3 regions of the Carnobacterium iners genome follow, and region 1 is predicted to be linked to each of the others. Evidence: predicted binding sites of a transcription regulator. Region 1 holds the regulator's gene; each other region holds the start of a gene.
What was found. The regulator LexA, encoded in region 1, represses DNA repair genes until DNA is damaged. The targets are predictions, from matches to a motif close to CNAACANNTGTTNG.
Positions count from the first base shown of each region.

Region 2: uvrB (excinuclease ABC subunit UvrB) is a predicted target of LexA. The motif match lies at 1,892-1,905, and genes of this name have one in related genera.
Region 3: B9Y54_RS01955 (Y-family DNA polymerase) is a predicted target of LexA. The motif match lies at 2,137-2,150, and genes of this name have one in related genera.

Region 1 covers NZ_FXBJ01000002.1:2,004,565-2,008,844, forward strand. Annotated here, with positions in the region: gene tkt (transketolase) at 1-1,728, opposite strand, end outside; gene B9Y54_RS09550 (DUF896 family protein) at 1,838-2,077, opposite strand; gene lexA (transcriptional repressor LexA) at 2,236-2,859, shown strand; gene B9Y54_RS09560 (adenine phosphoribosyltransferase) at 3,071-3,583, opposite strand; gene recJ (single-stranded-DNA-specific exonuclease RecJ) at 3,606-4,280, opposite strand, start outside.
Region 2 covers NZ_FXBJ01000002.1:2,178,595-2,182,874, reverse strand. Annotated here, with positions in the region: gene holA (DNA polymerase III subunit delta) at 13-1,047, shown strand; gene rpsT (30S ribosomal protein S20) at 1,193-1,447, shown strand; gene uvrB (excinuclease ABC subunit UvrB) at 1,981-3,969, shown strand; gene rpsO (30S ribosomal protein S15) at 4,147-4,280, shown strand, end outside.
Region 3 covers NZ_FXBJ01000002.1:369,642-373,921, reverse strand. Annotated here, with positions in the region: gene glmS (glutamine--fructose-6-phosphate transaminase (isomerizing)) at 1-704, opposite strand, end outside; gene B9Y54_RS01960 (1-phosphofructokinase family hexose kinase) at 1,108-2,028, shown strand; gene B9Y54_RS01955 (Y-family DNA polymerase) at 2,172-3,476, shown strand; gene B9Y54_RS01950 (hypothetical protein) at 3,473-3,847, opposite strand; partial or broken gene B9Y54_RS01945 (YjjG family noncanonical pyrimidine nucleotidase) at 4,245-4,280, opposite strand, start outside.

The DNA.
Region 1 (4,280 bases):
AGCTGCTTTAAGAGCTTTTTGTGATTCTATTGCTAATGCAACTTCAGATCCAGTTGCAATTAAAATGCCATCTGGAACCTCGCCATCTTGTGGAGAAAGTACATAAGCACCTTTAGCAACATTTTCTTGTGCCAATTCATCTGTTTTAGGTAAAACAGGTAAATTTTGACGTGATAATACCAGCATTGTTGGGTGATCGGTTGAAGTTAGCGCAATCTTCCATGCAGCAACGACTTCGTTACCATCAGCTGGACGTAAAACAGTCAAATTAGACATACCACGTAAACTTGATAGATGTTCTACAGGTTCATGTGTTGGTCCATCTTCTCCGACTGCAACAGAATCATGTGTAAAGACATACGTTACAGGCAAATTAGAAATAGCTGCTAAACGAATAGCTGCTCTCAAATAATCTGTAAAGACAAAGAATGTTCCCACATAAGTTTTTGAACCACCATGTAAAGCTATTCCGTTTGCTGCAGCTGTCATAGCAAATTCACGCACGCCATACCAAATGTTTCTTCCTTCGTATTGGCCAGGTTGGAAGTCTTTTTCAATAGCTACCATTGTATTATTCGAAGAAGATAAATCTGCAGATCCGCCCCAGAAAGCAGGAACAGTCTTAGAAATAGCATTTAATACTTGACTGCTCGTAACTCTTGATGCTAAAGCAGGATCTCCCTCTGAAAAACTTGGCAATTCGCTATCCCAATCTTTTGGAAGTTCGTTATTCATAGCTTGTTCAAATTGTTCTGCTAATTCAGGATACGCCTTACGGTAATCATTAAATAGTGCATTCCACTCTTTTTCTGAATGTGCGCCTTTTTTGATCATGTCTTCTTCAAAACGGTCGCTTACTTCTTCTGGAACAAAGAAATCTTTCCCTTCCCATCCGTAAGCTTTTTTAGCAGCTTCAATGCCTTCTGGGCCTAGTGGAGCGCCATGAACTTTATGAGTTCCTTCATTTGGTGCGCCAAAACCAATAATTGTTTTTACTTCAATAATAGTTGGTTTCGTTGTTTCAGCTTTTGCGGTTTCAATTGCAGCATTAATTTCTTCGATATCATTGCCATCTTTTACTAAGATATGTTGCCAATTATAGGCTTCAAATCGTTGCCCTACATTTTCAGTAAACGCTTTTGATGTTGGTCCATCTAAAGAAATATCGTTTGAATCATACAACATAATTAATTTATCCAGTTTTAAATGACCTGCTAAACTAGCCGCTTCAGATGAAACCCCTTCCATTAAATCGCCGTCTCCGCACAATGCGTATGTGTAATGGTCTACAACTGCAAAATTTTCTTTATTATAAGTTGCTGCTAAATGTGTTTCTGCCATTGCCATACCCACTGCGTTCGCTATTCCTTGGCCTAATGGACCTGTTGTAGCTTCAACACCGTCTGTGAAGTTTACTTCTGGATGTCCTGGAGTTTTACTATTCCATTGACGGAAATTTTTCAAATCCTCAATTGAAACATTGTAACCTGCAAGGTGCAATAAACTATAAAGCATAATAGAACCATGTCCTGCAGAAAGAACGAAACGATCACGATCTACCCATTTTGAATTTTTAGGATTTACTTTCAGATGCTTTGCCCAAAGTGTGTAAGCCATTGGTGCTGCTCCCATTGGTAATCCTGGATGTCCAGAATTAGCTTTTTGGACTCCTTCCATACTAAGTGTTCTAATCGTATTAATAGCTAATTGGTCAGTGTTGTCAAACAATTAAATCATCCTCTCAATTGTGTTAATTTCATTTTACTGTTTTTTAGCGTTCAAATCAACGTCTGAACGCTATTTAATAAAAATAAGTTTTTTAATGGATTCTCTAAATTTAGCGATTGTGCAGACCTTTTTCTTTTTGAATTTGTTTTAATTTATCTGGGGTCACGTCTGCACCATCTTCATCGACAACCTTTAATCCTTCAATATGATTGCGCATGCCCCCTCTAAAGGCTGCTAAATATGCTTCTCTTAGCTTTTTTTGTTCTGACTGCTCGGATAAGCTTAATCCTTCACTTTTAGCTTTTTTTGCTAGAGCGTTGATCCGCTCTATTCGTTCTTTAGATATCATCTTATTCACCTCATAATTCTTATTATTTAAACACTATACCAAAAAACTCTATTTTATGCATCAAAATCGGTTTATCTTAGCGAACATTTGTTTGATTCAGCTATTTATTTGTGTTATTCTAGAAAAGAAATAATAAAAGGAATGAGGTGTATTTAGTTATGCGCAAGACACCAGAATCAAGACAAATTGAAGTTTTGCAATATATTCATGATCAAGTAAAATTAAAAGGCTATCCGCCAACAGTACGTGAAATTGGAACAGCTGTTTCATTGTCTTCTACATCAACTGTACATGGACATTTATCTAGACTTGAAAAGAACGGTTTTATTCAAAGAGATCCTAGTAAGCCACGTGCAATTGAATTAACCTCTACTGGATTAACAAAATTAGGAATTCAACTAGAACAAATCCCTTTATTGGGAACAGTGGCAGCAGGTGAGCCTATCTTAGCTGTTGAAGAAGCTTCTGATTATTTTCCACTTCCCCCTAATCTAAAACAAGAGAGTGATACGTTATTTATGCTAACTATACGAGGAGAAAGTATGATCAATGCTGGTATCTTTGATGGTGACGAAGTCATCATTCGTAAACAATCTAGCGCAAATAATGGAGACATTGTCATCGCCTTAACAAGTGAAGACGAAGCTACTTGTAAAAGATTTTACCGTGAAGATAATTATTACCGCCTTCAGCCGGAAAACGATTCTATGAACGATATTTTACTAGATGAGGTTACTATTCTTGGTAAAGTTGTTAGTCTATATCGTAGTCACATCTTTTAATTTTTTTAAAAGTAAAAAAATAAGCTATTAATTTGATAGAGCTATCTAGCCATCTATTAGCAAACTAAATTTTTTATCTATAGATAAAAAAGACCGACCTTAAGATTAGAATTAAACTCTAATTTTAAGGTCGGTATCACTATAGATAAAAATTTTTTTGCTTTTTCCTGTCCTTAACTAGACTAGTCAAAAATAAATTTACTCATTATCATTAGTATTCCATTAACGCTAAAATATCGTAACCTTCGATTTTATTGCGGCCTTTTAGCTCACTTAACTCAACCAAGAAAGCTGTTCCAACAACTTCTCCACCTAATTGTTCAATTAGTTTAATCGTTGCTGCAATCGTTCCACCTGTAGCTAACAAGTCGTCGCAAACAAGTACCTTTTGACCAGGTTTAATAGCATCTTTATGAATTTGTAAAATGTCATTTCCATACTCTAAACCGTAGCTAACTTCTACCGTTTCACGCGGTAATTTACCTTTTTTTCGAGCAGGAGCAAAACCTATTCCTAACTCGTAAGCTACTGGGCACCCCACAATAAATCCTCGTGCCTCAGGTCCTACAATCATATCTACACCTTTATCTTTTGCATATTTAACAATTTCATTTGTTGCAAATCGGTAAGCCTCACCGTCAGCCATCAAAGGAGATATATCGCGAAAAATAATTCCTTCTTCTGGAAAATCAGGTACATCAGCTATATAATTTTTTAAATCCATTCCATTTTCCTCCGTTTCAATTCTACAGTTCTTTATTTAATTGACTTTTAATCCAGCTTTCAAGCTCTGCAAAGCGACTGTAGATCAGGGCTTCTTCTGCGGCAAATTTCCCCAGTCGTTTTTGATAAACTTTTGTATCTATTAATCCTATTTTTTTTACATTTGGCACACTATTCATAATACCATCTTGTATTGTAACAAAATCTACTTCAAAAAACACGTTGATTATAAAAATTAATGTGTTTTCCTTTAATTTTAAATGACTAGATAAATTTTTAATTTTATGTCTAACATCAATATTCTTATGCGTTGCAATATATTTAAAGACTTGTGAAAATTGCATTCGGCTTGGCATACCCTCTAAATAGATGCTTTCTCGATTAAAGAAGCTCACGTAAATACTAGATGGCTTGCTATTATTTAGTAGCTCACTTAATAAATCTAAATGATTTGGACAATCAACTAAAACTAATTTACTTGATTTCATGGTCATCTGCTCAATATCTTTTGGGTTTGTTATCAAATAAGAATAAGCGTTTTTGGGCACATTTCCTTGGTATTCTTTGTAATTTTTCTCGTTAAAAAAGATATAGTCAGCCATTGGTAATTGCCAGATGCTTGTTGCTATTCTAGTGCTTCTTAGATCAAATAGTTGTGTGCCTTTGACTACCAAGTCCCCTAGCATCAACTGAGGCTT
Region 2 (4,280 bases), 170 kb from region 1:
TGGTGTTGTGCGTTGAATTTTTCAAAAGAAGTTGCAAAACTACGAAACAATCAAATTAGCTCAGTTTATTTAGTTTTAGGAACAGAATCTTATTTAAATCGGACGCTCAGAGAGACGTTTATTTATTCTATTTTAAAAGAGGATGAAATTGACTTAAATCTAGGTATTTATGATTTGGGTGAAGTTCCTTTAGGCACAGCATTAGAAGATGCAGAATCGATTCCTTTTTTCGGAGAAAGAAGACTAGTTATTGTTGATCATCCACTTTTTTTAACTGGAGATAAAAGTAAGGCTAAACTTGAACACGATATGAAGTGGTTCGAAAATTATTTACTAAAACCTTCTGAAACGACTACTTTAGTTATTTTTGCTCCTTATGAAAAGTTAGATGAAAGAAAGAAAATAAGTAAACTATTAAAGAAAAATGCGGTTATTATCGAAACAACGACTTTATCAGAAAAAGAAATGAGAAGTTATTTAAAAACAACGATTGAAAACGAAGATTTTACGGTATCTTCTGAAGCTTTTGAATTGTTTGTTCAATTAACGGATGCAAATCTTTCGGTAGCAATGTCTGAATTGCCTAAATTAATCTTATTTGGGCAGGATAAAAAAAGAATTACCAAAGAAGCTGTTTCAGAATTAATAACGAAATCACTTGAACAAAATATTTTTTCTCTTAATGACTATGTACTGAAGAAAAAAGTAGGTCCAGCTTTAGAGTTGTATCATGATTTATTGCTTCAAAAAGAAGATCCTATTAAAATTAATGCAATTATGACCTCTCAATTTAGACTGTTGCTCCAAGTGAAAACACTTGAAAAAAAAGGTTATCAGCAAGGGGATATAGCCAAAATGTTAAAAGTTCATCCATACAGAATTAAGTTGAGTATCCAACATATGCGTCCATTCAGTAAAAAGGTTTTATCCGATGCTTATAGTGGATTAATTGAAACAGAATATCGTCTGAAAACAGGTCAAGGTAAAAGAGAAATGCAATTCGAATTATTTATTTTACAATTTGCTAGTAATCATTCAATGGTTTAAAGAATATAATTTTGCAGACTATCAAGTAAAAAAACTTTACAGTTTATATTGCAATAGGTCTGGTCATTATGTATAATGATTAACGTGGGAAACAACTGGAATAATCTATTTTAAGTTGTAATTAATTGAAAGTGGGGTGAATCAAATGCCAAACATCGAATCTGCAATCAAACGCGTTCGTACTTCAGAAAAATCTGCTTTAGAAAATAACGTTCAAAAGAGTGCTATGCGTACAGCTATCAAAAAATTCGTTCAAGCTAATGAAGCTGGTGACGAAAGTACTGAAGCTTTACACAAACAAGCAATCAGAGCTATTGACATGGCTGCATCTAAAGGATTGATTCATAAAAATAAAGCTAACCGTGATAAATCTCGTTTAACAGCTAAATTAGCTAAATAAGATATTGTAGTTAACTTACTTTTTGTGAAGACCACAAACATGATTTATTGTGTTTGTGGTTTTTTTGTCTATAAAATTGACGAAAGCCACTCCGCAATGGAGTGGCTTTCTAATTAAAAATAAATATTTATAAAGTTATTCGGGGAAAATACTAGTTAAATTATATTAATTGATTTCTCATTTAGACAACATAAACCCAACCTCTTTTATGTCCTTACAGTTCTAAAACTGTGCCAGTGCGAATAAATTTCTTTAAAACTATTTTATATAAAACTACATACTTACTTTTAATACATAATCATTGTAGCATAGATTCCTTGAAAAATAAAGTTATTTTGAGTAGCACGAGTAACTTACTGGTTTATTGGATACAAAAAATTAGTCAATTTAAAATAACACGTTCCTCTCAAAAGAAAGAAAGGAGTAAAGTTCCTTATTATTGTAAGAACGTACGTTCAATGGTAAAATAGAGCGGTTAAGTGTGCGCATAATTAGTTTATATGAAAAATTCAAGAAACTGGATGTGAAGCAAAATGGAAAAAGATCAATTTAAATTAGTATCTAATTATGTACCTGGTGGAGATCAGCCCAATGCCATTAAAGAATTAGTTAAAGGGATTGAAGAAGGAAAAAAAGAGCAGACCTTATTAGGAGCAACAGGGACTGGTAAAACATTTACAGTATCCAATGTTATTCAAGAAGTAAACAAACCAACGTTAGTTATTGCGCACAATAAAACGCTAGCAGGCCAGTTGTATGGCGAATTTAAAGAGTTCTTCCCTGACAATGCGGTAGAGTATTTTGTCAGTTACTATGACTACTATCAACCGGAAGCTTATGTTCCTTCTAGTGATACATTTATTGAAAAAGAATCTAGTGTGAATGATGAAATCGATAAACTACGGCATTCTGCTACGAGTTCGCTACTAGAACGTCGAGATGTTATTGTAGTGGCTTCTGTGTCTTGTATTTTTGGCTTGGTAAACCCAGTAGATTATCGAGATCATGTTTTGTCATTGCGAGTTGGAACAGAAATGAAAAGAGACGATATGTTACGTCGCCTAGTAGATATGCAGTTTGAACGAAATGATATTGATTTTCAACGTGGTAATTTTAGAGTTCGTGGCGATGTTGTTGAAATTTTTTTAGCTTCTAGAGATAGAGATGCTGTGCGTGTAGAATTTTTTGGAGATGAAATAGACCGTATTACCGAAGTAGATGTTTTGACTGGGGAAGTTAAAGCTGAAGTTCAACACGTACCTGTATTTCCAGCTACCCACTTTGTCGCAAACGATGAACAAACAAGAAATGCAGTCATAACGATTCAAAAAGAATTGGAAGATCGATTAAGAGTTTTACGTGCAGAAGATAAGCTAATTGAAGCTCAGCGTCTAGAACAACGAACCAATTATGATTTAGAAATGCTTTTAGAAATGGGTTATTGCTCAGGGATTGAAAACTATTCAAGACATATGGACGGCAGAAAATCTGGTCAGCCACCCTATACATTAATAGATTTTTTCCCAGAAGATTTTATGATTGTAATAGACGAGTCTCATATCACTATGTCTCAAATAAGAGGGATGTATAATGGAGATAGAGCGAGAAAAGAGCGATTAATTGAATATGGATTCCGTTTACCTAGTGCTTTGGATAATAGACCCTTGCGTTTAGGGGAGTTTGAAGAACATGTGAATCAGATTATGTACATCTCTGCAACACCTGGACCATACGAATTAGAGCGTACTCCAGAAGTAGTAGAACAAATTATTCGTCCTACCGGACTACTTGATCCAATAATTGAAGTTCGTCCAATCAAGGGACAAATTGATGATTTAATTAATGAAATTAATAAAAGGGTAGAAAATAATGAGCGAACCTTTATTACGACATTAACAAAAAAAATGTCTGAAGATTTAACAGATTACTTAAAGGAAGTAGGTATAAAAGTGTCCTATCTTCATAGCGATATAAAGACGCTAGAGAGAACAGAAATCATAAGGGACTTACGTTTGGGTGTTTATGATGTACTAATCGGTATCAATTTATTGAGAGAAGGTATTGATGTACCCGAGGTTTCTTTAATAGCCATACTTGATGCAGATAAAGAAGGTTTCCTAAGAAGCGAGCGGGCATTAGTTCAAACGATTGGACGAGCTGCACGAAACCAAAATGGGAGAGTAATCATGTATGCTGATCGAGTAACCGATTCAATGAAAGCTGCAATGGGAGAAACAGAAAGACGTCGTGAAACGCAAAAAGCTTACAACAAAGAACACAACATGACACCAACAACAATCATCAAAGAAGTGCGTGATCTAATATCTATTACTACGGCTGTCCCAGGTGAAGCTAAAGAAGGACTTTCTTCTAAAAAAGTAGCGAAGATGACGAAACAAGAAAGAAGAGAGTTAATAAAAAATATGGAAAATGAAATGCATGAAGCAGCAAAAGCTCTTGATTTTGAAAAAGCTGCGAATTTAAGAGACATTGTTCTAGAATTGACTGCTCAATATAAATAAAAAGAGGCGCTAATCAAACTAAGAATATAGCAACTATTTTTAAATAATTAATCCTTGCATTTCTTCGCGATATCATGTAAAGTTTGTAAATGTAAAACATATATCCTTTACTTGGTTTAACGACTCACCAACGTCTACTCAGTAACAGGATAAATTAAAAGGAAGAGGTGTTTAGAAATGGCAATTTCTAAAGAAAGAAAGAACGAGATTATGAGAGAATATGCAACACACGAAGGAGATACTGGTTCTCCAGAAGTACAAGTTGCTGTATTAACTGCAGAAATTAATCACTTAAACGAACACGCGCGTAT
Region 3 (4,280 bases), 1.6 Mb from region 1:
GGAGTACGATGAATAACAGTTCCATCTTGAGTTTCTATTTTAATTTCATCGCGAGTTAATGTAACCAATTCACCATCCATCAATTCAATAAATTGATTTGTTTCTTGAACCATAGCCATAGCATCGCTACATACAGCACTAAAACTTTCTCCTTTTCCAATTAATAAAGGACTTTTATTTTTAGCAGCATAAATAATATCAGGTTGATTGCTATCAATTAAAGCTAAAGCATAAGAGCCTTTTAATTTAGAAATAGTTTTTTTAAAAGCTTCGAACGTATTAGTCTGTTCCTTTTTAACAAAGTACGAGATAAGTTGAACGATGATTTCAGTGTCTGTATCACTTGTTAAAGAAATATCTGCTAAGTAAGTATCTTTAAGTTCTTGAAAATTTTCAATAACACCATTATGCACAATAGTGAATCGATTTTCACTATCCTGATGTGGATGAGCATTTTTGACACTTGGACGACCATGAGTTGCCCAACGCGTATGCCCAATTCCTGAAGTGCAGAATGTATCTGTTTCAATGATTTTTTTTAAATCAGCAATTCTTCCTTTTTCTTTAAATAGATGACCATTTTTATGTTCATCTACTACAAAAATACCAGAAGAGTCATAACCTCGATATTCTAATTTTTCTAATCCTTGTAATAAAATAGATTTAGCATTCTTGTTACCAATATAAGCTACAATTCCACACATTTATTTATCCTTCTTTCTATTTAATTGACTTTTGATTGATAAATCTAATAACTAGTTGTAAAAAATAGCGACTACACCATAGATTTGTATATACCAAAAAATGATATGTCAAATTGGTATATACAATAGTTTTTTCTATTTTTTCGATAACAGGATAATAATAGGACTAATTAGATGTTAAGTCAACTGTTTTCTTAATATCAGTAATATTGGTATATATTTTTAATCGTTTTTTAATAGAGATACCAATTATCGTATAATAGATAAAAAAGATACTTTACGGTATGGATGAATTTACTGAAAAGTAGTTAGTTAGTAGACTCGTTAAAGGTAAATGAGTGTGAGTCTATTTTCAAAATGATACAATAAACGAAATAAGGAGTCCAAGAAAGGAGATAAAAAAATGATTTACACTATTACGTTAAATCCAGCGATTGATCGCTTATTATTTCTTGAAGATACATTAATAAAAGGGAAAAATAATCGCCTTCAAGAAATTACGTATGATCTAGGAGGCAAAGGGCATCATGGTTCCTATGCAATGAGTCAATTAGAGATAAAAAATCAGGCTCTTGGTTTTTGTGGAACGACAAACAAAGGTAAGTTAGAAAAAATTCTAACAGAAAAAGGGATTAATCATGATTTAGTTGACGTCTACGGTAAATCTACGAGAGAAAGTTACGTTATCTTAGAGACAGGTGTTAGTGGAAGTATCTTAATAACAGAAAAAGGCTTTCGAGTAACAAACTATGATAAAGAGTCGTTAAATGAACAGATAGAAAGAAAAGTGAACGCAACAGATATCGTATTGATTGCTGGTTCATTACCACTTGGATATGAGTTACGAGATTTAGCAGAATTATTAAGCCAATTAAAAAAAATTGGTTGCTTTATTGCGTGTGACTTATCAGGAGAAGCTTTGAAAAAAGCAGTAGAGCTGGAAGTCAATTTTATTAAGCCTAATCGTTTTGAAATCCAAGAACTCATTTCTTCAAAAAATAATCTACTAGATAACTTAAAAGAGCTAGCTAAAAAGGTCGAATATATTATTGTTTCTCAAGGAAGCGAAGGAAGTATTTGTAGTCATGCAGGAGATTTTTATCAAGTGACAACCCCTAAAGTTGCAGCAGTGAATGATACAGGAGCTGGTGATTGTTTCGTAGGATCTTTTTTATCTGGTTTATCGCTGGGCAAGCCATTAACTGAGTGTCTGTCCTTTGCAAGTGCTTGCGCAGCAAGTAAAGTTCAACACAATGACAGTACAACTTTCAGTGTTAAAGAAGCAAGAATTTTACAAAAAAAAGTAACGGTTAAAAAATTATAGGATTCAATACGGTAATGAAAACAAACTTAAACTAGCATCATTAAACGATTCTTTTAATCTGGAAACAGATCTTATTTAAACTTATCCAAAAACATTCTCTTTACTATGCGAACATACGTTTGTATAATTAGAGAGAATGAACGTTGTCTAATGAAGAAAAAGGAGCGATGGATATGATTCAATTGAATTATTCAAATGAGCCTCGAAGAGATATCTTATGTATTGATGTAAAGTCTTTTTTTGCGTCTGTTGAATCTGTTAAAAGGGGTATTCATCCATTAAAGTCGTATATAGTGGTTATGAGTAAACCTGAGCAAGAAGGTGGTTTAGTCTTAGCTGCTTCCCCAAAAGTAAAGGAAGAATATGGTATTAAGACCGGTTCACGACGCTATGAAATTCCAAAAAATTCAAAAATTCAAATTGTTGAGCCAAGAATGAGTTTATATTTAAAAGTAAACTTAATGATAAATGATATTTTTCAAGAATTTATCTCAAGTGAAGATTTACATATTTACAGCATTGATGAATCTTTTTTAGATGTAACCTCTTCTCATGCACTATTTGGTACAACAAAAGAAATTGCAGTGAAAATCCAACAAGAGATTTGGCAAAGATTACATTTAGTAACGGCAATTGGAATAGGTGATAATCCTTTATTGGCTAAATTAGCACTAGACAATGAAGCAAAAGATAGTCCGAATTTTATAGCTGATTGGCATTATGAAGATGTTGGGAAAACAATTTGGCGTATTCATCCTATTACAGAAATGTGGGGTGTAGGTGATAAGACAGCAAAGAATTTAGTTAAATTAGGTATTGATTCTGTTTATCAATTATCTCAATACAATGTATCTGCTTTGAAACGAGTTCAAGGAGTAATAGGAGAACAACTTTTTTATCATGCTCATGGAATTGATCGAAGCATTCTATCAGAAAAGTATCAGACAACGTCTAAGTCTTATGGAAAAAGCCAAATTTTAGATCGAGATTATATTCAGCAAGCAGAAATTGAAGTAGTTATCAAAGAAATGGCTGAACAAGTAGCTGCTCGTCTTCGAAGCCATGATGTTGAGACCCAAGTAGTTCACTTAACGATTGGCTTTTCAAAGGAAACTGGTGAGAAAGGATTCAGTCATCAACTAAAAGTTTTTCCAACAGCGGCTAGTAAAAAAATAACGGAGACTTGCTTATATTTATTTAGAGCTTATTACCAACAAGAACCAGTGAGACAAATTTCTATTAGCTGTGGAAAAATACAAGCTAAGACAGATTTACAATTAGATTTATTTGAGCCAGCAGAACAGACTATCCGAAAAGAAAAGATTGATCAAATTATTGATTTAGTTCGCAATAAGTACGGATACACTTCTTTAGTGCATGCTAGCAGTTTAACTTCCGGTGCAACAGCTATCAAAAGAAATGGACTAGTTGGTGGACATAAGGGCTAAAAAGATTCGTCCCACCACTTTTTTGCTTCGGTTATTTCTGCATGGCGAATCAAAGCACTATCAATAATGATAAGTTCAGAATAAGTTTGAAGATAAAGATTATTTTCTTCCTGACCAACGACAATCCCAATGAGGTCATCTTCATATAAGCCATTTACAAGAAATTCCATTTGGAGAACGAGTTGCTTTTTTGTTAAGAAGGCTTGAAAAATAATTTCTGAAATAATTTCTGGACTTTGTTTTTCTTTTGATAAGTTGTATTTATTTTTAAGTTCATCTGATTTTTGTAATAACTCAGCGTGATCAGATAAGACGAAACCTTGCCACTTAGCCATTTTCCGATCGTTATACTCATGTCCACTCATCTTCATTATTTTCTCTCCTTTTTAGTTCTATCTCTTATTATACGAACAAACGTTCTTTTTGTACAGGAGAAATAGCTAATAGTCCAAAAAAGTTATCCACATGCTTATCCACAAAATCAAAAAGGTCAGTCAATTGAATGCAGTATTAGATAGAAAATACAGTTTTTATTAAGGAGTTAGCAAGTAAGTAAAGTTGTATTGAACTTAGCAATCGGCTTAGACGGAAGAATCGTAGACGAAAATAATCAATTTGAGCTAGCTGAAAGTGAAGCTAGTAAACGGAAGGTTCTCTTTTTTTTAAATAGTATTTAGAGCAATGTACGATTGAGGAGGGTATCGTTAGTTGCACCTATTTTTTAAAGAAATGAGTTGGCAAAGTAAAAAGTCTTACTTAAAATACCGATTAAAAGGTATTTTTAGGTAATAGCTTTTCTTTACT